DNA from 2 places in the Shewanella sp. 1311 genome. Region 1 is predicted to be linked to the other one. Evidence: riboswitches for the same ligand, from Rfam matches in the RefSeq annotation. Region 1 holds a riboswitch; the other holds the start of a gene.

Region 1 (15,540 bases):
GGGCAAAATACCAGCCTGATACTGCTGCTGTGGGGAACATGGCGTAGCTTTCGGTGATGTTCAAGTCGATAGTTTCATCGGGCTTGAGCAAGTCCCATAACAAGCCTTTTTCGGTGTGGTCTGGGCAAGCTGGGTAGCCCGGTGCGGGGCGTATGCCTTTGTATTTCTCGCGGATTAAGGCTTCGTTGCTTAACTGCTCGTCGGCCGCATAACCCCAAAACTCTTTACGCACGCGTTCGTGCATCCGCTCGGCAAAGGCTTCGGCCAAACGGTCGGCTAAGCATTTGAGCATGATGGCGTTGTAGTCGTCGTGGTTGGCTTCAAAACGTGCCACATGTTCGTCGATGCCGTGGCCTGTGGTCACCGCAAAGCCGCCCATGTAATCGGCGACGCCTGAGTCTTTTGGCGCAACAAAGTCAGATAGACAGAAGTTGTCGTTACCGACACGCTCAAGCTGCATCCGCAGGTGATGTGTGGTCATTTCGACTGTGGTGCGCGACTCATCTGTGTAGAGCTCGATATCGTCGTAATTGACTGTATTGGCAGGGAATAAGCCGATAACCGCTTTCGCCGTGAGCCACTTTTCTTCGATGATTTGTTTGAGCATGGCCTGACCATCGGCGAACAGCTTTTGCGCCTCGACGCCGACCACTTTATCGGTGAGGATTTCAGGGTAATGGCCATGCAGTTCCCACGAGCGGAAAAACGGTGTCCAGTCGATACGCTCGACTAAATCTTCTAACGGATAATTATCAAACACTTGGCGACCGAGCACGTTTGGCGTGAACGGGGTGTAATTGGCCCAATCGTGTTGGCAGCGGTTTTCACGGGCCGCTTCGAGTGACACTATCTCTTTGCGCTTGGCTTGGGATAAACGCTTAGTACGCATGTCGTCGTATTCGGCATAGGTTTCGTCTATGGTCGCTTGGCGTGTTTCGTTGTTGATGAGTTTACTCACCATAGGCACGGCGCGGGACGCATCGGCGATATAAATGGCGCCATGGGGATAATGGGGCGCAATCTTCACCGCTGTGTGGATTTTTGAGCAAGTGGCGCCGCCGATAATCGCCGGAATGGTTAAGCCTTCGCGGTGGAAGGTTTTCACGTTATGCACCATCTCGTCCAGACTCGGCGTGATGAGGCCCGACATGCCGATGATATCGATATTGTGTTCTTTCACGGCGTCGAGAATTCGCTCCACCGACACCATCACACCTAAATCGAATACCTCAAAACCGTTACAGGCGAGCACCACGCCGACGATATTTTTGCCGATATCGTGCACGTCGCCTTTTACCGTCACCATCAAGATCTTGCCGTTAGATTGGCCTTCAACCTTTTCCAGCTCGATATAGGGGTTTAAGTAAGCCACGGCTTTTTTCATCACCCGCGCCGATTTCACCACCTGTGGCAGGAACATCTTGCCTGAGCCGAACAAGTCGCCGACCACGTTCATGCCGTCCATCAAGGCGCCTTCAATCACATCCAGCGGACGTTTCGCTTCTTGGCGGGCGGCTTCGGTATCTTCATCGATAAATTCGGTAATACCTTTCACGAGCGCATGGGATAAGCGTTGGCTCACTGGCCAGCTGCGCCATTCTAAATCTTCTTTCTTACCCACCTGTGCGCCATCACCGCGGAATTTCTCTGCGATTTCAAGTAGCTGCTCGGTATTGCTTGAGCCTTCAACTGGGCAGGGCAAGTTAAGCACTACGTTTTCGACCCGTACTTTAAGTTCAGGATCGATATCGTCGTAAATGGCTAACTGACCCGCGTTGACTATGCCCATGTCCATGCCGACTTTGATGGCGTGGTACAGGAACACCGCGTGAATTGCCTCGCGCACTGGGTTGTTACCGCGGAACGAGAACGACACGTTCGACACACCGCCCGAAATCATCGCGTGGGGCAGGGTGGCTTTAATCGCTTTAATGGCATCAATAAAATCGACGGCATAGTTGTCGTGTTCATCAATCCCTGTGGCGATGGCGAAAATGTTCGGGTCGAAAATGATGTCTTCGGGCGGAAAGCCGACCTTATCGACCAATACCCGATAGGCGCGGGTACAAATTTCGATTTTACGCGCCTTAGTGTCGGCCTGACCTTGCTCGTCGAATGCCATGATAATGGCGGCCGCGCCGTAGCGTTTCACTAAGGTGGCTTGCTCAATAAACTTGGCTTCGCCTTCTTTGAGGGAAATAGAGTTAACTATGCCCTTGCCTTGAATACATTTGAGGCCAGCTTCGATCACTTCCCACTTAGAGGAGTCGATCATAATAGGTACGCGGCTGATGTCAGGCTCAGAGGCAATCAAGTTCAAAAACTTGTGCATGATCTCGGCGCCATCGAGCATGCCTTCGTCCATGTTGATGTCGATGATTTGCGCGCCGCTTTCGACCTGCTCGCGGGCGACATCGAGCGCTTGCTCAAACTTGCCTTCTTTGATCAACTTTAAAAACTTAGCCGAGCCTGTGACGTTGGTGCGCTCACCCACGTTAACGAACAGGGATTGGGCGTCGATAGTCAGTGGTTCCAAACCGGCAAGGCGGCAGGCTACGGGAATATCGGGCAACACGCGCGGGTTATGTCTGTCGACCGCTTCGCGAATAACGCGGATATGTTCAGGCGTACTACCACAGCAACCACCGATAATATTGAGCATGCCTTCGCGCGCCCAATCTTCAATCACGTTCGCCATGTCCTCTGGGGTTTCATCGTAACCGCCAAACTCGTTCGGCAGGCCTGCATTTGGATGCGCCGACACATAACATTCGGCGATACGGGATAATTCTTCGACGTACGGGCGCAGCTCTTTTGGCCCAAGTGCACAGTTAAGGCCGATAGATAAGGGCTTGATATGGCGCAGGGAATTATAAAAAGCTTCGGTGGTTTGACCCGTAAGGGTACGACCTGAGGCATCGGTAATGGTACCCGAAATCATGATTGGCAATCTGTCTTTAGAATGCTGACCAAATAAGTCATCAAATACCGATTCAATCGCAAACAGTGCGGCTTTGGCATTTAAGGTATCGAATATGGTCTCGACCATAATGATATCTGCGCCGCCTTCAATCAGCGCCTTAGTGGATTCTCGGTAAGCGCTGACTAACTCATCGAAGCTGACGTTACGATAGCCTGGGTCGTTCACATCAGGGCTAATCGAACACGTACGGTTAGTGGGGCCTAACACACCGGCGACGTAGCGCGGAATGCCTGTTGCAGCAAACACTTCATCACAGGCTTCACGGGCGAGGCGCGCGCCGACTAAGTTAATTTCGGCGGACAGCGACTGCATGTCGTAGTCGGCCATGGCGATAGTCGTAGCATTAAAGGTGTTGGTTTCAATGATGTCGGCACCGGCGTTTAAGTAGTCGGTGTGAATTTGTTTGATGATGTGGGGTTGCGACAAGACCAAGAGGTCGTTGTTACCTTTGACATCTGTGTGCCAATCTTTAAAGCGTTCGCCGCGATAGTCCTCTTCTTCCAGCTTGTAGCCTTGGATCATAGTGCCCATGGCACCGTCTAAGATTAGAATGCGCTCAGCAAGCTGTTTACGAATGTCTGCCAATATCTGGCCGGCTTTGGTAGAGGGTATCGTCATAAATAATTACCTTAAATACAGCTAAGTTAAGTCCAAGCATCGACCCTTGTTATGCAAAGTGCATTTTATTCTGGTCTATCGACATTTGTTTTTGGATACTTGTTTTTATAAAATGTTTTTGGACATTTAAACGTATAGACGTCCATAATACGCGACTTATGATTGTCAGGGCAAGGTCAAAATTGACTGACGACAATTGAGTCCTATCACCACTTTTCACCCAGTTTAACGGCTCTTTTTTTAGGACTAGTTGTAGAGCTAGTTGTTGGGCTAGGGCGTAATTGAGTATATAGGACGACGGGTCTAATGTGGGCTTTCAACAAAATGTGCCATGAGTGATAGACATAGGAATACGATGAAACAAGTTCGATTGTTATTGTTACGCCACGGCGAGTGTGAAGGCGGCGCCATTTTACGCGGCCGTGTGGATGTGCCTTTAAGCGAAAAGGGCTGGCAGCAAATGTCGGCTGCTGTTGAGGCGCAGGCAAGTACCTGCAGCGCGATTTATAGTTCGACTTCACGCCGCTGCGCCGAATTTGCCCAAGCCTTTGCCGCCGAGCTGCATTCGACGGCGGCGCTGGTATCTGAGTCAAGGCCATTGCAGGCGCAGTTTTTGTCGGGTTTACAGGAAATCGACTTTGGCGATTGGGACGGTTGTCGACTCGATGAGCTGTATCAGCAAGAGGGCGAACGTTTAGCGGCCTATTGGCAAAACCCTTGGCAAACACCGCCGCCTAATGGGGAGACTATGGCCAGTTTCGAGTCGCGGGTGAATGGCGCAATTGACCAGATACTTGCCGCCGAGTTTGAACGATTGACCGTCGACTCAGATAACGCCGAGCTGGCTGCGGGAGCGGGCGTGGCTGCCAAAGTATGGGTCGTGACCCACGGCGGAGTGATCCGTCACTTAATGGCGCGCGCCCTTGGGGTTGAACGGGCGGTGGGATTTTACAGTCAACTCGATTTACCCGTGGCGGCCGTGGTGAGCATTAATGTGCTGCAAGATGAACACGGCGTTTGTTACTGGCGTTTAGATTGGCCGAGCGGGCGCTGCGAGTGATCCGCGTTGCCCTAAGGTGAAGATTTTTCTTGTCTTACCAGCGTGATTGTCGATTGCCTATTAAGGTAAATATAGGATAATGCTTTTTCCTGACGTCCCCGACGCACGCGGCCTTGCAAGGCTTGCGATAGCGTATCGGATGACGTCACAGAAATAGGTGTTGGGAGTTTTGAGTGGTGCGAGTGTGTTCTGTGGCAACGATTGCCAGCGTACACTGCAAAGGCTTGAAATCAATCTCAACATAATAGGGAATCGGGGAGCTGCTTGTCAGTCAGCCCGAACTGTGCCCGCAACTGTGAGTAACTTTTTATATTGTTTTTAATACAAAAAGTGACGAGTCAGGAGACCTGCCTATTTCTGTTATCGCTGCGTGCAGCCTTAGTTCTCGAGCGGGTGACTCGAGGGAGCCGATGACAATGTGCACAACCTTTATTAATTCAGGTTTGGACTCGCTAGGAGCACCACTTTGGTGAAACTCTCTGCCATCCAAACGAGCCATGCTTTGAATGACAGCGACACTCGCCCATCAGCGAGCCAGACGGTCGCGCTCGATGTCAGCCAGTTAAGCTGGTGTATCGATGGCAAAACCATTCTTTCCAATATTAACTTTGCGCTGCCAACGGGGCAGATGTTGGGTTTGATTGGGCCTAACGGTGCGGGTAAGTCTAGCTTGCTACGCTGTTTGTATCGCTTTGTTCGCCCGACTCAGGGCAAAATTACCCTGTTTGATCAAGATATTGAGCGTTTATCGCCCAAAGCGTTTGCCTGCCGCGTTGCCGTAGTGCAGCAAGACACGCCGCACTATTTCGATTTAACCACAGAGCAATTGGTCAGCATGGGCTTAACACCGCATAAGGGCATGTTCGATACCAATTCGAGCTGTGATGGCGAGCGCATTGCCAAAGCCTTAGAGAAAGTCGGCCTGAGTCATAAGATGCATCAACAGTACGAGCACTTATCTGGCGGTGAAAAGCAGCGTGCCTTAATCGCCCGTGCCATAGTGCAGCAGCCGCAACTGCTGATCCTCGACGAGCCAACCAACCACCTCGATGTGCGTTATCAAATCCAAATCCTCGAATTGGTGCGTAGCCTTGGCATCAGCGTGATTGCCTCTATTCACGATCTCAATTTAGCCAGCGCCCTGTGCGACAGTTTGTTGTTGATCCATAACGGTGAAGTCAGCGCTATGGGCACGCCAACTGAGGTATTAACCGAGGCGCGAATTGGCGATGTGTTCGGCGTGTGCGCTCAGGTGTCGACCCATCCACAACATAAAAAGCCCTTAATCAGCTACTTTTATGGCTACCATGATTCGACGCACAGCATGGCTGATGCTTTGGCTGAGCGAGGCGAGGGCGGATGATTCAGGGAGTAAACAGCATTTCATCTTACATTTGGGGCGTATCGTGACACCTTTGACGAGACAACAACTGATGCTGGTCGCATTAGGCATAATCACTTTGATAACCCCCATTGCCGCCACGAGTTTTGGCGCGGCGAACATCAGTTTTATGGATGTTATCCAAGTGTTTATCAATAAAATGGCCAACCTCACTCAAGCCAATGGCATGACGGAGCGCATCGTGATGGAGCTCAGACTGCCGCGTATTTTACTGGCCTTTGTGGCAGGGGCGGGTTTGTCCTTGGCGGGCAGTGTGCTGCAAACCGTTACCCGCAATCCGCTGGCTGACCCTTATTTGTTTGGCATTAGCTCAGGCGCGTCCTTTGGCGCTGTGGTGATGTTGACGTTATTCACTGGCTCTGGATTTTTTGAGAATGCGGGTATGGCGGCGAACTCGGGGATTTTTAGTGGTTCGGGCGCCTTGTCGGGTTTGCTTTGGTTTAGCTTGCCCTTCGGCGCTTTTATTGGCGCCAGTTTGTCGGTACTGATAGTGCTGGCCTTGTCTGGCCTTGGGCTCAATAGCCAAGTGGAACGCATGTTGCTCTCAGGCGTGGCGACCTCCTTTATGTTTGGCGCGTTAACAAGTTTGTTGTTGTATTTCGCCAGTCCGCAGGCGACGGCTTCTGTGCTGTTTTGGAGTTTAGGCAGTTTCGCCAAGGCCAGTTGGTCCTTATTAGTGCTGCCAACACTGGTGATTGGCGCGAGTTTGTTCATTATTTTAGGCATGAAACGGCAGATCATGGCGTTGCAGGCGGGGGATGAAACGGCGCATACCTTAGGGGTGAATGTGCCTAAGCTGCGGCTCAATATGTTGCTGCTCTGCTCCTTGATTACCGCTATTTTGGTGGCTACCTGTGGCGGTATCGGTTTTGTCGGGTTAATGATTCCCCACACAGTACGCATGCTGTTTCCCGGTCGTCAGCCGATTTTATTAACGGCGCTGGTAGGCGGCTTATTTATGGTGTGGATTGATGTATTAGCGCGCTGTTTATTGGGGAATCAAGAGTTGCCCGTGGGCATTATCACGGCGGCCATAGGTAGCATGTTCTTTTTGCTGATTTTGCGTAAACGTAGAGTCATGGCGTAAGCACCTAGTCAGAACGTAATCCTAGAGTCATCTAGCAAGCGCAGACTGGCGGGATAATCAGCATTTCTGTTGATATCTGCCCCGCGATTGGAAATGCAAAATTGGACATGTTAGTCATAGACGCGGGATGCGTTGTGGTTATTTAAGATAATAAGTGGAGTGTGGATGTCTCAGTCAGCCGTGTCTTTTCAAATCAGCACTGTGAGCAAAGCGCAGGATCCATTGATCCAGCAGAAAATAGATCTTAAGACTAAGCCGCCCGGCGCCTTAGGTCAGCTCGAATCCTTAGCCTTACAGATTGCCCGCGTGCAAGCGACTGATTTGCAACAAACGGATCAGCCACAAAATACTGTGCTGAAAATTGTTCATCCAACCATGTTAGTGTTTGCGGGTGATCATGGTATTGCCGCAGAAGTCGTGTCGATTGCCCCAAGCGAAGTGACGCGCCAAATGGTGCAAAACTTTGCCCATGGTGGTGCGGCGATTAACGTTTTTTGTCGGCAGGTGGGCTTTAGGCTCGAAGTGATCGATTGCGGCATTTTAACGCCAGTCGAAGGGGTTGAAGGCATTATCGATCAACGTCTTGGCGCGGGCACAGGGGCAATTCATTTAGAGCCCGCAATGGCGCTGGAAACCGTCGATAAAGGCTTTGCGATGGCGCGCGATTTGATTGAACGTCACCATCAAGCAGGTTGTAACTTAGTCGCCTTTGGCGAAATGGGCATAGGCAATACCTCAGCGGCGGCGGCCATTATGGCGGCGATCATGCAGCTGGATGTGATTGATTGTGTCGGCCGAGGCACGGGCATTAATAGCGAAACCTTAGAACGTAAATTGATGCTGATTGAGCTTGCGTTATTGCTGCATCAAAGCGCCTTAACTGGGCCCAAATCAGTGTTAGCTTGTCTAGGTGGCTTTGAAATTGTGCAGATGACGGGGGCTATGTTAGCTGCCGCCGAGCGTAAAATGCTGGTGGTCGTGGACGGTTTTATCGCGACAGCGGCAGCATTAGTCGCGGTGCAAATCGCCCCTAATGTGCGTGATTATTTGATTTTTGCCCACCAGTCAGACGAGCAAGGCCATCAGCGGATGTTAGAGTTTTTGCAGGCGAAACCTTTATTATCCCTCGGGCTAAGATTAGGCGAAGGTACTGGCGCAGCTTTGGCGTTGCCGCTTATTCAAGCCTCAGTAAATTTTTACAATCAAATGGCGAGTTTTAGTGATGCGGGGATTGAGGCTGTTGTATGATGTGCGCTGCTAAGTCGCTTATTTTACTTATTTAAAATAATAACTTTTTAGCCAACCGTTTTAATCTTAAACCTTGTAGCAAGTGTTAATTCACTAAGGATACTTTATGTCAGAACGCGAAAGCTGGCACAAAGAGATAGATTTGTTTTTAGTTGCCATGGGCTATTTTACCCGCATTCCTATGCCTAAGTGGGTCGAAGTCGATAGCGATAAGTTGAATAAGGCCAGCCGTTATTTCGGTCTCGTCGGTCTTTTGGTCGGCCTGTTAAGTGCCATAGTGTTTTGGCTGACGCAGAACTGGCTCCCCGCCGGTGTCTCTGTGCTGTTAGCTATGTTGGTCGGCGTCTTGCTCACGGGCGGATTTCACGAGGATGGCCTAGCCGATACCTTCGACGGTTTTGGCGGTGGTTGGACGGCGGAAGACAAGCTGCGGATCATGAAAGACTCGCGCCTTGGCAGTTATGGTGCACTGGCGTTGATCTTGGCCCTGCTGCTGAAATGGCAGTTGTTAGTTGAGTTGGCACTGTACGATCCTGTGGTGGCGGGCTCGGCACTTATCGTCGCCCACACAGTGAGCCGCGTGGTATCAGCAAGCATCATCTTTAGTGAAAAATATGTCCGTGATGACGAGACCAGTAAGTCTAAGCCGCTATCGCAACATCAAGGCATTAATGAGCTGCTTATCCTGATCGCCAGCGGCGTATTAGTACTGTTATTCCTCAAGGGGTTAGCGGCATTGTCATTGCTATTGGTGATGATAGGACTGCGCCGTTTGATCATAGTGATCTTTAGACGCCAGATTGGCGGTTACACGGGTGATACCTTAGGCGCGGCGCAGCAAATAGCTGAAATCGTGTGTTATTTTGTATTGCTCGTTGTAGGTAACATACTGTGATCCACCTCGTCCTAGGCGGCGCCCGTAGCGGTAAGAGCCGCTACGGTGAAGCCTTAGTGCGCCAGTACACAGCGCTTGGCTTCGATGCCTGCTATGTGGCCACGGCGCAGGCGCTGGATGATGAAATGGCGACCCGTATCGCCAAGCATCAAGCGGGACGAACGGACGATGGTATCGAATGGCAATTGTTTGAAGAATCCCTCGCCCTTACGGCACTGTTAAAACGCTTAGCAAAACCTGGGCGAGTGATTTTAGTGGACTGTTTAACCCTTTGGTTAACCAATCAATTACTCGCATCCAGCGCCAAGATTGATGATGAACCAGCATCGACTGAGTGGCATGCGACTGACTTTATAACCTCTGCCAGTTCAACCTCTAACGATGAAGCTTTGGCGAGTTGGCAGGCAGAGAAAAGCGCTTTTGTGGATTCCCTTGCCGAGCTTGAAGGTGTGGTGGTGTTGATCAGTAACGAAGTAGGCTCTGGTATCGTGCCCTTAGGTGAGTTGAGCCGACAATTTGTTGATGAAGCGGGCTGGTTAAACCAAGCCGTTGCCGCCTTAGCTGACAATGTCACCTTAGTGGTCGCGGGTTTACCCTTGGCACTCAAACCACTGTAATCTAAATAAGTTAAGTGATGTTGAGACTGAGCTTTATCTTTATCCCTGCAAACTAGAATAAGTTTTTTAGCCCTATGCCCTCTCCAAACACAGACAACACAGGCTGTGCAAATGCACTTGATACCGCTAACGCTTTAGCTATTCATTCTGCTGCTAATCTTGCGGTGAATCTCGCAGTGAATAGACCTGCGGTTAATTCACCTCGGCGTACAAAAGTCTTGATGGTGCAGGGCACAACGTCCGATGCGGGTAAAAGCACCTTAGTGGCGGGGATTTGTCGTTTGCTCGCCCGAGAGGGCGTAAAGGTTGCGCCCTTTAAGCCGCAAAACATGGCGCTCAATAGCGCAGTGACTATTGATGGCGGCGAGATTGGCCGCGCACAGGCGTTGCAAGCCGTGGCCTGTTATCTTGAGCCCCATACCGATTTTAATCCCATACTGCTTAAACCTAGCTCGGATACGGGCGCGCAAATTATCGTTCACGGTAAAGCCTTGACGACGCTGGAAGCCTCGGCCTTTTTTGGGCCTAAATCTAAGGACTACAAGGCAATGGCGCTCGGTGCTGTGCTGGAATCCTTCGAGCGGTTAAGTGGCCAGTATCAAACCATAGTGGTGGAAGGCGCGGGCAGCCCAGCGGAGATCAATCTGCGTGAAGGTGATATTGCCAACATGGGATTTGCCGAAGCTGTGGATTGCCCTGTGATTATCATTGCCGATATTGATAAGGGCGGCGTATTTGCCCATTTGGTCGGGACCTTGGCGCTGTTATCTGAGTCTGAACAGGCGCGGGTAAAGGGCTTTGTGATCAACCGTTTCCGTGGCGATATTAGCCTATTGCAATCTGGCCTCGATTGGCTTGAAGCCTATACGAACAAGCCTGTTTTAGGCGTGTTGCCTTATCTGCATGATTTACATCTCGATGCCGAAGATGCGCTGATAAGCTCGCCATCTAAAGGCGCTAACAGCCGTTTAAAAGTGCGGGTATTAGTGTACCCAAGGATCAGTAATCACACGGATTTTGATCCGCTGCGGTTGCATCCAGATATCGATTTTGACTATGTGTCATTGCAAACCCAAACCGCGAGTCACGCCACTCATTTGCCCGCAGCCGATGTATTGATCTTACCCGGCAGTAAGAATGTACGCGCCGATTTGGCCTTTTTACGCCAGCAAGGTTGGGATAAGGATATCGACACACACCTGCGTTACGGCGGCAAAGTGCTCGGTATTTGCGGCGGTTACCAAATGTTAGGTCAAAGCATTGCCGATCCCTTAGGGATTGAAGACTGTGCGGGCGACACAGCAGGGCTTGGCTACTTGCCATTGTGTACAGAACTTAAAGCCGATAAACAGTTACGGCGGGTGAGTGGTGAGCTAAGGTTACTTGGGCAAACAGTTGCTGTGCAGGGTTATGAAATCCACTGCGGCGAATCAAGTTATCTTATCCCTAGGCTTGAACAAACGAATGCGCCCTTGCAGTTAATCCCAGAATCGACAAGCTTAGCTGCGCCAGCGATGAGTTTTGCCGATGGCCTGCAAAGTGATGATGGGCAAATCTTAGGTACTTATTTACATGGGCTATTTGATAGCCCTGATGCCTGTCAGTTGATTTTGCGCTGGGCGGGATTAAACGATGCTAAGACCATAGATATCAATCAAATACGTGAGCAGCAACTCGAGCGTTTAGCCGATGTGCTAGCCGAGCATCTAGACATGCAAAAATTACAGACTATTTTGGATGCTGCAGTTCGGCGTTGAATTCGGCAAAGAACGGATATTAAGAGAGCGGCATTTACAAATTGAACCATTTATACAAGCAGACATTTTTAGCAGCAGAGTGAAGAGAAGACCATGACAGCACAAAACGACAACGAACAAGCGCAAATCAAGGCCGAACGCCACAAGGCTCGCCAACAGAAAGTGAAAGCCGGTGTGGATGCTAAAATTGCCGCCGCCCAAGAGGAGAAGGGGATTCTGCTGGTGTTAACCGGTAACGGTAAAGGCAAATCGACCTCAGGTTTTGGCACAGTGGCCCGCGCCGTCGGTCACGGTAAAAAAGCCGCGGTAGTGCAATTTATCAAAGGCACTTGGGAGTGCGGTGAGCGCAATTTACTCGAAGGTGCAGGGGTTGAGTTTCATGTAATGGGCACAGGTTTTACCTGGGAAACCCAAGATAAAGAAAAGGATACCGCCGCCGCTGTGCTCGCTTGGGAAGCCGCTGAAAAGCTGCTGCAAGATGAGTCGATTGACTGCTTGATGCTGGATGAGCTGACCTACATGGTGAGCTATCACTATTTGGATGTGGAACGTGTGCTTAGCGCACTTAAAAATCGCCCACCGATGCAGCATGTGATTATCACGGGTCGTGCTTGCCACCGTGCCATCATCGAGTTTGCCGATACTGTGAGCGAAGTGCAACCGCTGAAACACGCCTTCGAAGCGGGTATCAAGGCGCAGCAAGGTTTTGATTACTAATCGAACTTTGTAAAAGCCGGCGCATAAGCGACTATTTGTTATTGGCTGGCAGCTAGGCCTTTAGCCACTACTAGCCGTTAGTCACTTACCGTTCAACGTTCAAAGTGTTCTCAAGGATGATCCTATGAATAAGCGTATCGTGATTTGTGCCGATGGGACTTGGAATCGGCCCGAGAAAGATCTTAAGGTCGATTTCCCAACCAATGTGCTGCGCCTCGCGCGTGCTATCAGCCCGATAGCTGCTGATGGTAAACCCCAGCAGGTATTTTATGATTGGGGCGTGGGTTCCTATTACGATCAAACCATCGGTGGCGCAACAGGGCGCGGTTTACATAAAAACATCATGGATGGGTATCGCTACATAGTGCAAAACTATTCCCCAGGCGATGAGATTTATCTCTTTGGTTTTAGCCGCGGTGCTTACACTGTGCGTTGCTTGTGTGGCTTGATTAATAACTGCGGCATACTTAAACGCCCCGATGCGGCGTTGATTCAACAAGCTTTCGACCACTATAAAAAAAGCAGTGCGCCCTTTGCGCCTGATGGTGAAAAATCCCTCGAATTTAGAGCGAGATACAGTCATGAATCACGGGAAATCAAGTTTGTTGGTGTGTGGGATACCGTTGGTGCTATGGGGATCCCTATTTCATTTTTAGGCTTGTTCGAAGATAAAGATGAGTTTTACGACACTAAAATTGGCCGCAATGTGCGCGTTGCCCGCCATGCCTTAGCCATAGACGAACACCGCAGTGACTTTGAGCCCACCATTTGGCAAATGCGCGACAATATGGACATGCAACAAGTGTGGTTTGCCGGTGCCCATAGCAATATTGGCGGCAGTTATAAACCCGATAAAGACGGTGCATTGCTGTCGGACAATGCGCTGCTGTGGATGATATCCGAGGCGCAGAAATTTGATTTAAGCCTAGAGCCACACTTAGCCGCGAGTGCGCATCCGAGTCCGTTAGCCACCTTGCATGATTCGAGGCGCAGCTTTTATCGGATAAAGCAGGAATACTTGCGGCCACTCGACCCTGAGCAAGTCCCAGTGCTTTTGCATCATTCGGTCAAGGCCCGCTGGGATCAAGATCCTAGCTATCGCCCCAAGAATCTACAAACCTATATCGAACACTATGGCTGGCCAGAGCAGCTAGTTTAATTCTTTAAAAATTAAGGCATATCATGATTAAGCGACACTTAGCTGGACTCTTTTTTGGGCTCTGCTTGTTAGTTCCCCACAGCGTGTTGGCCAATCCCGCTAAACGCATTATTGCGCTCTCGCCCCACGCGGTAGAAATGCTCTACGCCATAGGCGCGGGTGATGCCATAGTGGCCGCAACCGATTATGCGGATTATCCCGAGGCAGCCAAAAAAATCCCGCGTATTGGGGGTTACTATGGCATTCAAATGGAGCGGGTGATGGAGCTTAATCCCGATCTGATTGTGGTGTGGGATACGGGCAATAAAGCCGAAGATATCAATCAACTTAAGGCTCTGGGTTTTAACCTTTATGGTAGCGATCCCAAAACTTTAGAAGGGGTTGCCAAGGAACTGGAAGAGCTAGGTAAATTAACTGGCCATGTTGAAGAGGCGAGTAAGGCCGCTGCTGCGTATCGCGCCGAACTTATCCGTTTACGGACTGATAATGCCAGTAAATCAGAGCCTAAAGTGTTTTATCAACTCTGGTCTACGCCCTTGATGACGGTTTCTAAAAACAGTTGGATCCAACAAATCCTCAGTGTCTGTCATGGCCAAAATGTGTTTTACGATGCCGCCAGTGATTACCCGCAGGTGAGTTTAGAAAATGTGTTGCTGACCTTGCCCGAGGTGATTTTGCAAAGCCAAGAGGAAGGCAATGTTAAAGGTGTCGATTGGAGCCAATGGCCCGAAATTCCCGCCGTTAAAAAACAGCATATTTATCAACTCAATGCCGATTTATTACATCGCGCGACGCCCAGAGCCTTACTTGGCGTTCAAGCCCTATGTGATGCCTTGGATAAAGCGCGTTAAATAAAAACGCCTAACAGATTATTCCGTCAGGCGTTTAGTCCGATTTCGCTATTGTTTAAGGAGTTAGAAAGGTGCGTTTATATCGACCACATCAATCAGCTTGTGGTTTACAAACTCTTTCAATCCTAAATCAATCAACTCGCGGCCATAACCTGAGCGGCGCACGCCACCAAAGGGCAAATCGGCCTTGACCATAGTCGGATGATTAACAAACATCATGCCAGTGGAAACCTGCTTAGCGACCGCCAGCCCGCGTTTGGTATCGGCGGTAAACACTGAGCCACCCAGTCCAAAGGGCGAGTCATTGGCAACGGCAATCGCTGCTTGCTCATCCTTCACTTTGTGGATACTGGACACAGGACCGAAGAATTCCCAATAGTAGGCGGGATTATCTGGCGTCAGGTTTGTCAGTATTGTTGGCTGCACAAAGGCGCCTTGCTGCGGCACTTTTGGCCCCACTTCGGTCGCGGTCGCGCCGTGTTTTACGGCATCACGGATTTTCTGCTTCAACTCATCGGCGGCGCCTTGGGAAGACAGCGGTGCCAGTGTGGTGGTGGGATCCATAGGATCGCCCGCTTTTAAGGCTTCGATCCCTTTGATATAGCCTTGCATAAATTCATCATAAATGGCTTCAACTAAGATCATCCGCTTAGATGAGGTGCAGACCTGACCCGCATTCCAGTGACGACCAAATACAGCCCAATCAATGGTTTTTGGCAGTTCGGCGTCTTCAAGTACGATAAAAGCATCTGCGCCACCCAGTTCGAGGGTGGACTTTTTCAGCGCCTTACCGGCCTGAGCCGCAATGTGCGATCCCGCATCTTCTGAGCCTGTGAGGGCAACCCCATGTACTTTGGGTGAGTTGATGATCTGTCCTATTTGTTCTCGAGTGGCGTACAGGTTTTGGAATGCGCCTGCGGGTAATCCGGCATCGCGCATTAGACCTTCAAATGCGGCGGCGCACTGGGGCACATTAGACGCATGCTTGAGCAGTAGGGTATTACCGGCAGCAAGCTGCGGCGCGAGGATGCGAGCAATTTGATAGTAGGGGAAGTTCCAAGGTTCGATGGCCAGCAATACGCCCAGCGGCTCGTTAACCAGTATCGCTTCACCTTCGGCGGGATCGGCAACGGGCAGTTTTTGTGG
Region 2 (15,540 bases), 1.9 Mb from region 1:
AGCCAGCGCTCACATCGTTATCCGTACTCTATTTGCAGGAATTCTCCGTGGCTAAAGCACCCAAAACATTGCAACAACGCATGAGCATAGTCGCCCTCACTTGGCCGATTTTTGTCGAGACCTTGCTGCAATCACTGCTTGGGATCAGCGACATTTTTATGCTCAGCCATTATTCCGATAACGCGGTTGCAGCGGTGGGACTCACGACTCAGCTGATGTTCTTCATGATGGTTATGTCGATGATGGTGAGCACAGGTGCGAGCATTTTGATTAGCCAGAACAATGGCGCAGGCCAGTCGCAACAGGCTGTCGATATCGGGGTGGCAAGTGTCGCATTGAGTTTAGGACTCGCCTTGATCATGGGCGCCTCTATGTTCTTCGGCGCGAAGGGGATTATCGGCCTATTTGCACTTGAACACGATGTGGCAGGCTTTGGATATGACTACTTAGTGATTTGCGGCAGCTTGAGTATAGGCTTGGTCATGAACATTGCTTTTGCCGCGATTTTAAGGAGTTACGGCTTTACTCGCTCGGCCATGTTAGTTACTTCAAGCACAGGCTTGATGAACGTCATCGGTAACTATATTGCCCTGTATTCTCCCTTTGACTTGCCTGTTTATGGGGTAACAGGGGTGGCAATTTCCACCGTCACCAGCCAGATCATCGGCGCTGTGATCATGCTGATGGTGATCCGCTATAAAAAGATCCCGCTGCCACTGCAACGGCTTAAATTATTACCGCGCAGCACCTATTGGAGTGTGATGCGTATCGGTCTACTCAATGCCGGTGAGATGTTGTCTTACAATGTGGCGCAGATGACCATCATCTATTTTATCAGTCAAATGGGGACTTTATCGCTCACGGCTTATACCTATGGCCTAAACATCAGCCGGTTTATTTATTGTTTTGCGGTGGCGCTCGGGCAGGCGACGCAAATTCAGACCGGATACTATGTCGGCAAACAATGGTTCGATGAAATCACTGCGAGAGTGCAACGCTACTGTCTGGTGGGTTTTATCACTTCGCTGGTCATAGTGTTAGTCTTCTACTGGCAGCGATTCACTATTGTTGGCTGGTTAAGTGAGAACGAGGAAGTCATCCAACTGACGGCGTTATTACTGGCAGGTTCTATCGCGCTTGAAACGGGGCGGGTGTTTAATCTGGTGATTATTTCGGCATTAAAAGGCGCGGGTGATGTGGCGTTCCCTGTGCGGGTTGGCCTCTTTAGCATGTGGGGCATTGGCGTGCTATTGGCATGGTTCTTTGGATTGCATTTAGGTTACGGCGTGCTTGCAGCATGGCTTGCCGTTGCGGCAGATGAATGGATCCGCGGCCTGATTATGGTGTATCGCTGGCGCTCGTGCCGCTGGCAGCGTTTTACTCGAATACCGCCTGCGACTGCAGTGTAGTTTTGGTGAGATGAATGGAAGCGCAGCAAATATTGGCCGCGCTTTTTGCTCGATAAGCTTAACTTTGCTGTTGCAGCAGGGTACGACACAGCTTAATAAAGTCCGATGAGGTGACGATACCGAGTACCTTTTTATCAACATCGACAACGGGCAAGCAGCCGAGTTTGTTTTCGATAAAATATTCCACCACCACAGTTAAGGGCTCGTCGGCGGTAAGATGCTGATAGTCTTGGTCCATCACAGTTGTGATCGGCGTGTATCGTTCTTTGCGCTCGAGCGCGCCTTGGCCGTACTTGTTCAACATAGTCATCACGCTGGCGATCATCTTTTTATGGGTGAGTACGCCAACGAGGGTGCCATCAATTTCAGAAATCACGGGTAAGTGGCGTACGGCACGGGTTTGCATCAGATGGTGGGCATCTTTCAAACTGGCGCCATCGCTGATGCAGATGACTTGATCACTCATAATATCGCTGACTTTCATTGTTAAATTCCTTTTCTTGCCATTCTTAGGCGTGCATTTAACACGCTGCGTTAGCCTGCACCGATGTTAGCAGCTTCCTTGTTCGCTGCGCCAGCCCTGCTTAAATAAAGTACGCCATTCAGTATAAGTATTTGAATTGATAGAAATCATAAAAGGCTGACAAAGATGTCACAAATGTGTAACAGTGATGTCTCACAATCGGGGTCTCATTAGACCTCATACCAGTGAAGCCTTATCTAACAAGGAATAATAATAATGAATCGTACCGTAACTCGTCGTGACTTTTTGGCTATGTCGGCCAAAGGTGTTGGCGTTGCTGTGATCTCTTACGGCTTGATGGGCTGTAGCGATAGTAATGATGATAATTCTGTACCTGCGCAATTTTTACATGGGATTGCCAGTGGCGATCCTGCGATTGATGCTGTGATCCTTTGGACCCGTGTCACGCCTGAATCTGAGGGCGATGTAAAAGTGAGTTGGCAAGTGGCAAGCGATGCGGCCTTTAGTCAATTAGTGACCACGGGTGAGATGGTCACTAATGCAAGCCGTGACTACACGGTTAAGATTGATGCCCGCGGCTTACGTGCTGGCCAAAACTATTTTTACCGCTTTATGACAGGTGACAAAACCTCTGTCGTGGGTAAAACCCGTACTCTGCCTGAAGGCGATGTGAGTTCTGTCAAACTGGCGGTGATGTCCTGTGCGAACTTTCCAGCTGGATATTTTAACGTCTATGAGTTAGCGGCGGCGCAGGATGACTTAGATGCTGTGGTGCATTTAGGCGATTACATCTATGAATATGCCCGTGGCGGTTATGCCAGTGAGCATGCTGCAGAGCTTGGCCGTGAAGTATTACCGGCCACTGAGTTGCTGACATTGGGCGATTATCGCACCCGTTATGGGCAGTACCATACCGATGCGAGTCTGCAAAAGTTACACGCGAAAGTGCCTTTTATCACAGTGTGGGATGACCACGAAGTGGCCAACGATACTTGGCGTGATGGCGCTGAGAATCATAATGAAGGCGAAGGCGATTTTGCCGTCCGCAAAGAAGCGGCACTGCAAGCTTATTTCGAATGGTTGCCTATTCGTCCATGGCGCGAAGGGAACCATGAAGAGATTTACCGCAGCTTCAGTTACGGCAATCTTGTCGACCTGCACATGCTCGATACCCGCGTATTGGCCCGTGATAAACAGCTCGATTATGCCGATTATATGGATCCGACAACGGGTTCGTTTGCGGGCGAACGTTTCCTTGCCGATGTGACTTCGACCACTCGCACTATGCTGGGTCTGACGCAATTGTTATGGCTGCAGGGCACTCTGCTGCAAGCAACGGGCAAGTGGCAGGTGTTAGGGCAACAGATTTTGATGGGCAAGATGTCATTGCCGGCGGCGATTGCGACGCAGCAGATGAGCATTCCCCAATATGCCATGTTAGGCGCGTTAGCTAAGTTAGCGGCGCGTGCGGCGGCAAATGATCCCACGCTGACCGCCCAAGAGTTGCAATATCTTCAGGCTAATCAAGCCTTATTAACCCCAGAAGTTATCGCACTGCTGCAATTACCTGCCATTCCATACAACTTAGATGCTTGGGACGGTTATGCCTATGAGCGTGAGGTGATTTTAGGTACGGCTAAATCGAAAAACCTCAACCTAGTCGTGATCGCGGGTGATACCCATAATGCCTGGGCTAACGAACTTAAAGACGTGAATGGCGATACCGTTGGGGTGGAGTTTGCGACCAGCTCAGTGTCTTCACCAGGTCTTGAGTACTATTTGAATCTGCCCGCTGAGCAGATCCCTGCGACTGAGGCGGCGATCGTCGAGTTAGTGCCAGATCTTAAGTACGCTAACTTAAGAGATCGCGGCTTTATGACGCTCACTTTCACCGCTGATGAGGTGCGCAGCGACTGGCATTATGTGGATACCATTCTATCGAAGGATTTCCAAGCGGCAACGGCACGTGGTTATAGTGCCAAGGCAAAAGTGGGCGAGCATGTGATTACCCCTATCGTTTAACGCAGGTATTTATTCGCTGTTTTTAGGCCACCTTAGGGTGGCCTTTTTGTTGCTTTTTGCCTAAAAAGGTAAAATAAATGTCTGTTGTCACGCAAGTTCTTACTATTACTGCAGCACATCGCATTTTTTTGGTATAAAATTCGCTCCCAAAATTCGGCGGCTGCCTACACTTGCTAAGGCCAAGCTGTTTTAGTGTTTTGGGAACCTTTACCCGCCGAACAGACCTTACAGGGGTCATAAGCTTTAACGACCTAAGAATAAAATCAATGTGATGGGGACTGTGTCATGTCAGAAAAGTATTTTGTTACCGCGCAGCAATTGCTGGAAGATTCATTTTTATTAGCTTCGCAAGTGTATGAGAGTGGCTTTCGTCCGCAGTTTATCGTGGGTATTTGGCGTGGCGGCGCTCCAATCGGGATCGCGGTACAGGAATTTTTCGACTTTAAACAAGTAGAAACCGATCACATTGCCGTGCGTACTTCTTCCTATTATGGGATTGGTACCGACAAGCAAAGCAAAGAAATCAAAGTTCACGGCCTGCATTACATCGTTGAAAATGCGAACGCAAGCGACGGTTTATTGATTGTGGATGATGTGTTTGACTCTGGCCGCAGTATCCATGCATTAAAAGAAAAACTCGGTCAGTTGATGCGTCTGAATATGCCAACCGATATCCGTATCGCTTGCCCTTATTACAAGCCAAAAAATACCGCAGTGCCTTTAAAGCCTGACTATTACATCCATGCCTCTGAAGACTGGTTAGTGTTCCCGCATGAAGTCACAGGTTTAACACCGGAAGAAATTGCCGAAGGCAAGGGCGATTTAAAGAATATCCAGCACCTGTTTAAATAGCTTGCTCGCGGCGAAATATAGACTATTTTCGCAATAAAAAATGCGTTAACGATTAATCGTTAACGCATTTTTTGTTTTCTATATCGACGACTTATAAATCCATACAGTTCGCATAGTAAGTCACAGTGGCGGGCCAGTCGGAGAATACTCCAATCACACCGACATCTTTAGCTAACACATCGAGTAATTCAAAGGTATCGCCTTCGTTATCTATGGCTTCGGTAATGCTTTGATAATAAAAGCCGCCGCCATTTTTTAATAAACCAGAACGTTCCAGCGACCAAGTGATGATCTTAAGCCCAGCGCCTTTGGCGGCCTTAGCGTATTCCGAAGGAATGATTTTCTTATCCGCATCTAAGGCGACTAAAACCCAGAGTGGCGGCGCAATAATTTCGACACCTTGGGTCTTCAAATCCGCCATTGATGGTGACCAAGTGGCAGAGTTTTGTGGATCGAAGGCGCTGTTATAATCGTATCTGTCATCGAGAAAAACGGCTTGTTTCGCAAACTCAGGTGCGTTGGCGACCCAATATTTAATGTCATCTAAGATAAATGATTGAGGGAATACTTGCGAAGCATCGACGCCAGCCGCCGTGTATTCATCTAACATTTTTTGAGCGTAATCCTGCTGAGTAAAACCATCGAATGGCATAGATACGCTGGCGGCTTTGAGCTCTGGCGTCATCTTCACGCCAGCTTTTTTAAACATTTCAATACTTTCAGCATGGGTCATCAAGGTGCCATTGCCAGCGTAGAGATCGGTGCGCCAGCTTGGAGTGCCATTGATGAATTCGGCCGCAGTGGTCGCTTTAGGATTGCTGCCTTCCATCTTACCCTTGAGGGTTTTAAATTCGGCGAGGGTGATATCGCTGGTGCAACAGGTCGCCGATGCGTTGACGCCATTGGCTGCATCAGCCGGAGTGAATGGGCTCGAACATTTATTGGCCAGTTCAGGCACGGCTAAAATGTTGGTCGTGCTGGCAAGATCGCACTGTGAGTGGCGGCACACTAAGGCTTTATCGGCGGTGAAGGTGACATCACATTCAACTATGCCAGCGCCCGAATCGATAGCCGCTTGGTAGGATTCCTTTGTATGCTCAGGAAATTGCATTGGTGCGCCACGGTGGCCGATGGAAAACTCGCTGCGATAAAAATTGTCAGTGGTGCATTGTTCTAAGCGGGTTTTAAGTGTGCTGTCTTGCATTTGACGCACGAGGAATAAAGGTCTTTCTCCCACTTGAGCCGGAACAGGTTTGCTGGCAGGTGGCGTGACTTCTGTGTTGTTATCGTCACTATTGCAACCAGCTAATAAAGCGCTGGTGGCAATTAACAGGCCGAGTGAGAGCGACGAAATAGGGCGTAGTTTCATCAGATTTACCTATGAGTAATGATGTAAATTATTAATATTAATCAGAAACTCTAAAGTGTTAATGTGACTAAAAAAGCCTATTTTTATGACATAAACAAGAATATATACCGTTTGCACGACGATTATCTAAAGCACGCTAGCTCGCGATAAACAGCCATCAATAGAGGGTGAGCGGGATATATGCGCAGTGTTGTTTTAGACTTGAGAATTGACTCCACTGGGCGAGTCGATGAAACTGGCATGAATATTTTCATCTGGGCGATCTTTCTGGGCCGAAATCAAGTACACTGCGCTCCTTTTGTTTTATGATGAGCGTTTGGTTCGCTTGATAAGACAAACGTGACAAGCATCATTTAGGAAATAGAGCAGAATGAGCAAGGGCAAAAAATACGATTTTCGCGTGACACAGGGCGACAAAGGTTGGAAAACTGAAATCACTCGTCGCATGACATCAACTAAAACGGTTGTGTCTAAGAGCCATGATGGTTTTGCGACCGAAGCTGAAGCGCAAGCTTGGGGCTTGACTGAATTACAAGTGTTTTTAGGTACGTTAACTGAGCGCAACAAACGTCGTTCAGAGAAACAAGCTAAAGCAAAATTAGCCGCAGCATTAGCGGCTGAAGCGGCAACTGATGCCGAAGATCTTGATGAAGATGATTTCGACGAAGAGTAACACTCACTCGTTTAGTATTGTCTTATCAAGCTAGTGTGACTGTTAGGGCGCGCATGACGCGTTATGAAACGTCACTCTGGCTATAAATAACAAAAGGCGGATCTTAGGATACGCCTTTTGTGTTTTTGTCGCTCAACCTCTTTGAGCTTATCAACTCATTTTTTCCTGTTCACTCCGCACGTTTTGGTCGATTGAGAGCCGTTATCGCTATAGTCTTGTTTTTAGAGAGTTTCAGCGCTATTGCGTATTCTATACCATTAATAAATAACGATAATTATTATCGTTTGGTTTACTTGGATTCGGGTCTGTGCTCATATGTAGAGAATTCGAACACACGTTTAATTTTATTAAGGTAAGGGAACTCCTATGAAACTACTTCAATCCAGTTTATTACTGTGTTTGTCGGCTTCGGCAACCATGAGTTATGGCCAAGCCTTAGATGGAGAGGCGTTACGCTTGCTACAGGCGTCGCTAAAGGATTCGACTTTAGATGCACAAGCTCAGTTAACCAATACTAAGCGGGCATTGGCGTTAGATTTGAGCCATCAATATGCGCAGCTTGCGCCTATCTTACAGACTGAAATAAACCAGTATCAGTTGGCAGTAAATGCCGATGACATTCTGTCTCAGCATAGGCTCAATGATAATGTGATCACCAAAGCCGATGCGTCGATTCGTCGAGTGAAGGGCCTAAGTGCCAAAGCAGATTCTCTGGTGCAAGTGCGTCTAGCAGATGAAACCATGTTAACCCCATGGCAGCAAGGTGAGTCTCCTTTATTTGCCTATGAGCCCGATGGTGACGAGAGTCAGTGGGATTATATTGAAGCCTTTGATATTCATGGGCAAGTTCATCAATTAGACGTGTATAACCTACCGCAGCAGCCGGTATTTGTGGTCGGTATCGATAGTAAAAAAGCCTTTGTGGCTGGCTTAGAGGTGATGCGGGCGACATTTGCCGAAGCACAATCGGCGAAAAAAAATGGTGCGCTACTGAGCCGTGCGCAAACACAGGCGGTGGCAGACAAGCCTATTTCCACCACAGTGATCAAACAAATATCCTTGAAGGATGATCATGAGCCGTGGATTTCTGGTCGTGCCGAGATTTACGGCATAGTGACAGGGATTGACCCGAGCCGTGAAGAACCTGTGCTCGATATCGTCGAAATGCCCTATTTAGATTATGCGGATACGACCTATTACCCGAATCAAATCATCATCCATTGGGAGCGTTATCGTTGGGCGGCTGCGGACATGATCCTAATGGAGCATGACGATGGCACTAACTATAAAGTGTTGGCCACTAAGTTGTTGGAAGCGGCGGAGCAGATCTTAAAGTCGATCCCCGATCCTGAAGCTCAGGGTTATGCGCTGATCCCGCAAATCACCAATGGTATTTTAAGTGTGATGCCGGATGCTTGGTTCACCAATGACGATGACTTTGTCGACGTGTATTACACCTTACAGGAAGGGGTTGAATACCCTAACTTGAACGGGGCTAACGGTAATGCGATGACGAGCTTTGCGCCATTAGTCATCCAACCAAGACCCTGATGAATCATAGCGGCTAAATGCAATGGCTGGAATGTAAAAGCGGATCCTAAGATCCGCTTTTTTGTTTTTATCACTTAACGTTAGGCTAAGCCATTCACCTTAAGCTTTTAGCTTGAAACTACCTTGCATAATCGCCCAGTGGCCTGGGAAGCTACAGAAGAATTGGTAGGCTTCAGTAGCGCTCATGCCAGCAGTGCTAAAGGTGATAGACGTTGATTCGCCGCCGCCCACTAATGGCGTGTGAGCGATAACGCGAGTATCACCTGCTTTGACATAGGCAGCATCAGGACCGGCACTCATACCTTCGGTCGCTACGGCTGACATATCGGCTGCCTTAGTTAATACCCAGTTGTGGCCCATAGCTGCTTTTGGCAAAGTGCCTGAGTGGGTTAAGGTTAAGGTCACTTCTTTACAGCTTGCAGGTACAGACAGCTCTTTAGTGTCAAATTGCATTGCATCAGTGGCGGCAATTTTCAGTTCACATTCGTTGGCACTCGCTTGGCTAGCGAATAATAATCCGAGGCCGATTAGGCTAGTGCTTGTCACGTTACGTAAAGCTGTGCTTTTTGCTTTCATCTGGTACTTCCTTATTTGAACAAGGGTAGCCGAGTCCTTTTGACTCGGACATGCGCCTGCCAGCATAAGCAATCTTTATTAAATGGGAATGAAATCAGCGTGTAAATTATGTATATTCAACTTTCGTTTGAGTGCTTCATTCTCAGTGACTGCAAAATTCTGTAACGGCAAAATCGCTAGCGGTAAACATAGACGAGCGAGTACTTAGCTGGAACCAACTAAATACTCGCGGATTATCATTAATGGCTTTGATTTATAACTTTGATTTATAAATGATAATTTAGAAAGTCTGACTCCGGGCGTCTAACTCAAAGTCGCTTACTTTTTTTAGTACGAAAGCTCCTGTCGATAGGGGATAGCACGCTGTGCGCCTTGGCGAGTCACAGTAATGGCACTGGCCGCATTAGCAAATCCAACGGCGGCGGCAATCGACATGCCTTCGCTCAAGCCAACGACTAAGGCGCCGTTGAAAGTATCTCCTGCGGCGACTGTGTCTATGGCTTGCACTTCAAGCGCGGGCACTAGCCCGGTAAAACCTGGGCTGCTGATATATGCGCCGCGACTGCCTAAAGTGATCACCACAATCCCTACACCTTGCTGGTGGAGGAGCTGCGCAGCCATTTGGGCATCATCGAGATGATTAATTTCAACGCCTGTTAAGGCTTCTGCTTCTGTCTCATTAGGCGTAATAACATCGACCCACTTGAGTACATCGTGCCCAAGGGCGGTCGCTGGAGCGGGATTTAATACCGTAGTCACGCCAAAGGTTTTGGCCATTTGTAATGCTTTTTCCACTGTGGCAGCAGGCGTTTCTAGTTGAATTAAAAGGAATTGAGCACGGGAAAAAAGAGCATAGTGATTTTCTAAATCATCGGGTGAAAGAGTGGCGTTGGCACCCGCAGCAACACCAATGGTATTTTCACCGTTGTCACCGATAAAAATCATCGCGGTACCGGTACTCTGCTCCGCTACTTGGCTAATTCCTTCTGTACTTATGCCATCTTTAATCCAGCTTTGACGCATATCATCGCCGATACTGTCTTGGCCGAGGTGGCAGATAAAGTCAGTGCGGGTGCCTGATTTAGCTAAGCGTGCGCAGGCGACCGCTTGGTTGGCTCCTTTACCTCCCTGTTCGAGTCGATAGTCTCGGCTCATCAAGGTTTGCCCTGCTGCGGGCAGGTACTCAAATTTCATCACATGGTCGGCATTCGCACTGCCGATAACGAGTATCTGGCTCATAGAAAACTCACTGTTATTTTCATCTGCGATTGAGATAAGTTGGATCATAGACACGTAAACTGTCTACCAGTAAATCGACAAAACCGAGTCTGTCGAGCCCAAACAGCACAGTCGCATTGGCGGGTTTGCCAGTGAGTTGATAGCGATCAACCACTGTCATGCCTAAGGTCAGCTCGCTTTGGGTTTCAATCCCGACCCAACAATCTTGTGCTTCAAACAGTTCAGGTTTGAGCAACCAAGCGATAGTGCAGGGGTCGTGCAGAGGTGCACCAATAAAGCCCCATTTAGGATCTCTGTGGTAAATCATAAAGAAATCCAATAACTCGGCGACGCACTGAGCAATTGGATTTGGGATGGCGCGAATCCGTTCTATGTCTGCATCCATGATTTGCGCTTGATGGGTTACATCGAGCCCGCACATAGTGATGGGAATGCCTGACTTAAAGACAATATCGGCGGCTTCGGGATCGACAAAAATATTAAACTCGGCAGCTGGGGTCCAATTACCGACACCCGCAGCGCCGCCCATCAGCACAATGCGCTCTATTTTAGGGTGTAGCTCGCTATGACTCGCCAGTAAAAGAGCAATGTTCGTCAGCGGCCCAGTGGGCACTAAAGTCACTGGCTGAGTGCTTTGGCGGATTTGCTGCGCCATCAGTTCAACGGCCGTTATGGCTTGTGGGTTGAAGCTCGGTTCGGGCAATGCGGGGCCATCGAGGCCTGTCTCGCCATGAACATTGTCAGCGATAATCAGTTCACGTGTTAGCGGCTTAGTGGCACCGCCCGCGACGGGGATATCACCACGGTTTAACAGGGTTAAGATCCGCAGTGCGTTGTTGAGGGTTTTATCTGGGGTTTGATTGCCTGCGCTAGTCGTGACGGCAAGGGGAACAAGGTCTGGGTGAGCTAAGGCTAAGATCAGCGCGATAGCATCGTCATGGCCGGGATCGCAATCAAGAATGATGTGACGAGTCATACTGTTACTCCTTTAAACAGCGGTACTGGATGCTTAGAATAGCATGCCATCAGTTAGGCGCTAGCCTGTGGAGGGTACTTGCAGAGCAAACTGTGAGCGTTTTCGTCTTTTTATCAACAAGCTGCTAGAATTCTGCCCGTTTTTGACACTAGGCGATGTTAGGTAAATCCATTCTCGCTCTGTCCGCTGCACAACATTGAATGACATATCCAAGCAAATACAAGGAAATAAGTAATGCTCACTCATCGAATCACTTGGCCTAAGGCTTTACTCGCGGGCATGGTTGTCATGCAGATCTCTGGCTGTAGCGATCCTCAATCGATATTGGCAGGAGGGAAGCAAAATAATCATAGGTTCAGCATCATTTGTATTCACCCGTCCTGACGGCAAAGTCGTGCCAGTAGGCTATAGGGCTAACCTAGAAAATGTCGAGAAGCTCATAGAACGCATCCCGCGATTAACTTGGTTAGCGAGGGCGGGTGAGGGTTATGTCGGGATCAGTGAAAAGGGGGAATGGGTCTCTTGGTCGATGAATAACGAGATGCTCGCCAAATCTCCGCTGCAGCCAGCCGATTCGTTGGTGATTAAGCCGCTGGATTTTGCCCCTGTTGCCCAATGCGAAACGCCAGAGCAACGGCAGGCGATTCTGAGTCAGGAAAGGCCTAAACCTGAAGTAAAAATGTGGTTGTTTAGCGAATAGCACTAACCTCTTTTACCATCACGGCGCAGATAAACGGAGTATTTCTCTGTTATTTACGCCGTGACAGTGATTATTTCTTTTAAAGTGGCAGTTAATCTAGGCTTTTGACTGTTTTCAATCTGGGTTATTAGCTAGAATGCTGGGTGTTTTCTGTTCAATTTCATGATGTCGTATTAATTAGTATTAGTTATAAGTGCGATACAAGGATGATAAGTATGAAATTAGCATTGTGTTCACCTATTGGATTATTTCAAGGTGCCAGTGTGTTGTTACTCTGTAGTTTAATTGGCTCAGAGCCTGTTCAAGCCACATTAGATATGCCCCGGAGCGAAAGCGGCGCTGCTCATACCCATGTATTGCCCGTATTTGGTCAGCAATTAGGGTTCAATCTGCCAGCGGGCTGGAAGCAGGCTTATCATGAGGAGCAAGCAGGCATGTTTATGGCAGAGTTTGTGCCAGAGCAGGAAGCATTAACCCAGTGGAGTGCGCTATTTTGCGTGCAGGGCTTTAAGGATATGGCCGAGAGTATTAGCCCTGAGCGTTTTTTAGATGCGATGGCCGAGACCTATAAATCGACCTGTGACGGCGAAGTGGTGTACCAGAAGCTCGGTGACAACGAAGTCGATGGGCACGCTGGATTTCATGCGATTCTAGGCTGTACAGCCATGCCCAATATGCACGGTGTGACGGCACTGAATTCCAAAGCCTATGCTTCAACTCCTCAAGGGGAAATTGGCTACTATACGGTTGTTAGTGGCAATAAAGATTTGTATCTGTTGCATAAGTCGATGCGAGGTGCCGTTTTTTCTGCCGATAAACCGCCGCTGCAGGCGGATAATAGCCAAGATTTTATCTCCACTTTAGTCCCATTCTCCTTGAAGTAGGCTGTAGACGCTCGCTTGAGTTTGATGGACTTTCATCCGTATAGACGTCTATAATGCGCGCGCTCAGGCTCTATAATGTGCTGAGCCTTAAGGGAGTATCGCTGTTTTATTGATGGCTGTACCCTATGAATCAAATTTTTAGTCAACCTTCTGAGGTGCTTGCGTGCGAAAGCCGCGAGATAATCGGGAAGCCAGTGGAATTCTGGCACTGCCCCCGCAACGGTAAAAGGTGAGAGAAGACCGCGTTTGATTGGTGAGTTCAAGACTGAACCCGATAGTCAGAATGTCAAAGGTCAGTCTCGCGTTAATCCCATTTTTAAGGGATTAACATAGCCTAAGTCCGGAGACCGGCCCTAAAGGTGTTTTTGAGATTTCGGTGGGCAGATCTCAAAATGCGATAGTCACTGTCAGTATCTTTTACTGAATGAACAGTATCGTGGCGCTAATGCCCCGTTTTCCTTGCAGGAGTTAAAGGTAAAATGGGAACAAATCCAACAAAAATCGCGCTGCTGATCGGTAGCCTTTGCAGTTTTTCCGTTATCGCGCCCGCTATGGCGGCTGACGCTACCAGCACAGCGAAAGTCGACGAGCATCTTGTCGTGATCGGCCGCTCTGACAATACCCCGTTAAATATTGCCGCGAATGTGAATGTGATTGACGCTGCGGCGATTGAAATGAGCGGTGCCACTAGTGTGACTGAAGTTTTACGCGGTCAAAGCGGTATTCAAATTTCGGATAATAACATCGGTACTAGTTTTGCGATGCGTGGCTTTAGCGCCAGCACTGCCGTTAATAACACGCTGATTTTACTTGATGGTCGTCGCCTCAATAATATCGATATCGCTGCTCCTAGTCTTAATGCCATACCGCTTAACCAAGTCGAGCGCATCGAAATTTTATCGGGTAGTGCGGGTGTGCTCTATGGCGATCAAGCGGTAGGCGGCGTGATCAATATTGTCACTAAATCTCCTGAAAATACTGGTGGTAGCGTGCAGTTATCCGGCGGCAGCTTTGATACCTATGAAGGTCGTGGTGATGTGTCTGGCGCGATCAACAAGGATTGGCGTTACTTTTTCACTGGTAGCTATAACCAAGGTGACAACTACCGCAAGCATAATGCCAATGAAACAGGGTCGATTTTAGGTCGCATTCAATATAAAACGGCCACAGATTCGTTCTTTATTGAAACCAGCTATTACGACGATGACCGTGAAAATCCTGGCTCATTGACAGAAGAACAGTTCAATAAAGACCCACGCCAATCTTTCAAGAGCAGCGAATATGTCCATGAGATGACCACTGCGGCGCGCACGGGTTATCAGCATCAGCTTAATCAAAATTGGGCTTTAGCAGCGGATTTAGATTATAGCGATACCTTAGTGTCTTCTTTTAATTGGGGGGCGAACAGCCATAACACGCGCTCACTGTTGATGTTTAGCCCTAAAGCGTTAGCGAACTACAGTACCCGTCAAGGTGAGCTAAATCTAGTCACAGGCTTAGACATCAGCCGTGGTAAGGCTGATTTTGACACTATGGCGCGGAGTAATGTACAACAAATGCAAAGCGCCTATCTACAAGCCACTGTGCCATTAAGCCATACCCTAAGTTATGTTGTGGGTGGGCGATATGCGCGGGTGACCGACGAGTTAGTCGATGGTAATGTCTATCCTAATGGCATGGATTTAGATGAAGATGCGACAGCATTCGAGTTTGGTCTGAACTACCGTCCTAGTACAGAGCACAGATTCTATCTACGTGGCGATGAAAACTTCCGTTTTGCGAAAGTGGATGAGCAAGCTTATACCTCTAAAAATGTGTTTGGCTTAAAGCCGCAGACGGGCCGCTCCTACGAAGCGGGTTGGGATTGGACTCTTGCGAGCCAAACTTTACGAGTAAGCCTATACCGTCTCGATTTGGAAGATGAAATTGTCTTCGACCCAAGTGCGGAAAAACCTGAACTTGGCAGTTTCCAAGGTGCGAACGTTAATGCCGACGCTTCTCGTCGTTATGGCGCGAGTGCCGATTGGGATTGGCAGGTGACTCAAGCAATGCAACTCGGGTTAGAGTATAACTATATTGATGCTGAATTTACTGACGGTATCAATGATGGCAAGGAGCTGTCTTGGGTGGCAAAACACACAGGACGCGGTTATGTCAGCATGGATTTTGCTGAGCATTTCCAAGTATTTGCCGAAGCAATTTATACTGGTAACCGCTTTATCGAAGGCGATAACGCTAACGAAGGTGATAAGCTGGCCAGTTACGTGCTCGGCAATTTAGCCTTGAACTACAATCGTGATGCCTGGCTTGCCAGCCTGCGTATCGATAACCTATTTGATAAAGACTATGTTAGCGCAGGCTATTATGGTGGTGGAATATATAATGGTTATTACTCAGGCCGTGGTCGCGATATTCGTTTAACCCTTGGTTATCGTTTTTAATATCTGACTAAATGAGCTAATTTAGCAGCCTTTAACTGAATATAAAGGCTGCTTGTTTGCAATTATTTACTCTTAAATTGTTTATCTTGTTCTTCTTTATTTAGCGGTTTAATACCAAGATAATATTCATAGCTATTTTTATCGCTGTTATCGACAGTCGTCTCATTTTTTATATTAATTTCTTTCGATGTACTGTCTTCTTTATTTGCATACATAGTTAATTTAGGCTTAGTCTGATTAGGCTTAGTCTCATCAGCAGTTGACTTATTCGCTATGCTCTTAATTTCTTCATTATCAGTAGCGGATTTATCTTCTACCTTGCCAAATTTATAGTTAAAAATTGCATTGGTTTCTACTGTTTCAA

Evidence for each region. Region 1 has a riboswitch for cobalamin ahead of AC5YB3_RS16380 (ABC transporter ATP-binding protein). Riboswitches for the same ligand answer to the same signal wherever they lie in the genome.
Region 2: linked by a shared signal. The riboswitch ahead of AC5YB3_RS08130 (TonB-dependent receptor) and the one ahead of AC5YB3_RS16380 (ABC transporter ATP-binding protein) in region 1 are both predicted to bind cobalamin.

Annotation. Positions count from the first base shown of each region.
Region 1 is NZ_CM181686.1:3,678,035-3,693,574, forward strand. Features, by position in the region: gene metH (methionine synthase) at 1-3,601, opposite strand, end outside; gene AC5YB3_RS16375 (histidine phosphatase family protein) at 3,957-4,661, shown strand; cobalamin riboswitch at 4,865-5,030, shown strand; gene AC5YB3_RS16380 (ABC transporter ATP-binding protein) at 5,131-6,024, shown strand; gene AC5YB3_RS16385 (FecCD family ABC transporter permease) at 5,993-7,150, shown strand; gene cobT (nicotinate-nucleotide--dimethylbenzimidazole phosphoribosyltransferase) at 7,316-8,398, shown strand; gene AC5YB3_RS16395 (adenosylcobinamide-GDP ribazoletransferase) at 8,505-9,293, shown strand; gene cobU (bifunctional adenosylcobinamide kinase/adenosylcobinamide-phosphate guanylyltransferase) at 9,290-9,910, shown strand; gene AC5YB3_RS16405 (cobyric acid synthase) at 9,985-11,667, shown strand; gene cobO (cob(I)yrinic acid a,c-diamide adenosyltransferase) at 11,761-12,384, shown strand; gene AC5YB3_RS16415 (T6SS phospholipase effector Tle1-like catalytic domain-containing protein) at 12,509-13,543, shown strand; gene AC5YB3_RS16420 (cobalamin-binding protein) at 13,567-14,394, shown strand; gene AC5YB3_RS16425 (NAD-dependent succinate-semialdehyde dehydrogenase) at 14,458-15,540, opposite strand, start outside.
Region 2 is NZ_CM181686.1:1,791,828-1,807,367, reverse strand. Features, by position in the region: gene AC5YB3_RS08190 (MATE family efflux transporter) at 48-1,409, shown strand; gene AC5YB3_RS08185 (CBS domain-containing protein) at 1,468-1,893, opposite strand; gene AC5YB3_RS08180 (alkaline phosphatase D family protein) at 2,149-3,915, shown strand; gene AC5YB3_RS08175 (phosphoribosyltransferase) at 4,201-4,767, shown strand; gene AC5YB3_RS08170 (glycerophosphodiester phosphodiesterase family protein) at 4,859-6,136, opposite strand; gene AC5YB3_RS08165 (DUF3622 domain-containing protein) at 6,507-6,809, shown strand; gene AC5YB3_RS08160 (DUF3103 domain-containing protein) at 7,176-8,360, shown strand; gene azu (azurin) at 8,460-8,936, opposite strand; gene rbsK (ribokinase) at 9,264-10,175, opposite strand; gene rihA (pyrimidine-specific ribonucleoside hydrolase RihA) at 10,195-11,151, opposite strand; partial or broken gene AC5YB3_RS08140 (RCC1 domain-containing protein) at 11,453-11,851, shown strand; gene AC5YB3_RS08135 (hypothetical protein) at 12,067-12,735, shown strand; cobalamin riboswitch at 12,872-13,105, shown strand; gene AC5YB3_RS08130 (TonB-dependent receptor) at 13,215-15,176, shown strand; gene AC5YB3_RS08125 (hypothetical protein) at 15,239-15,540, opposite strand, start outside.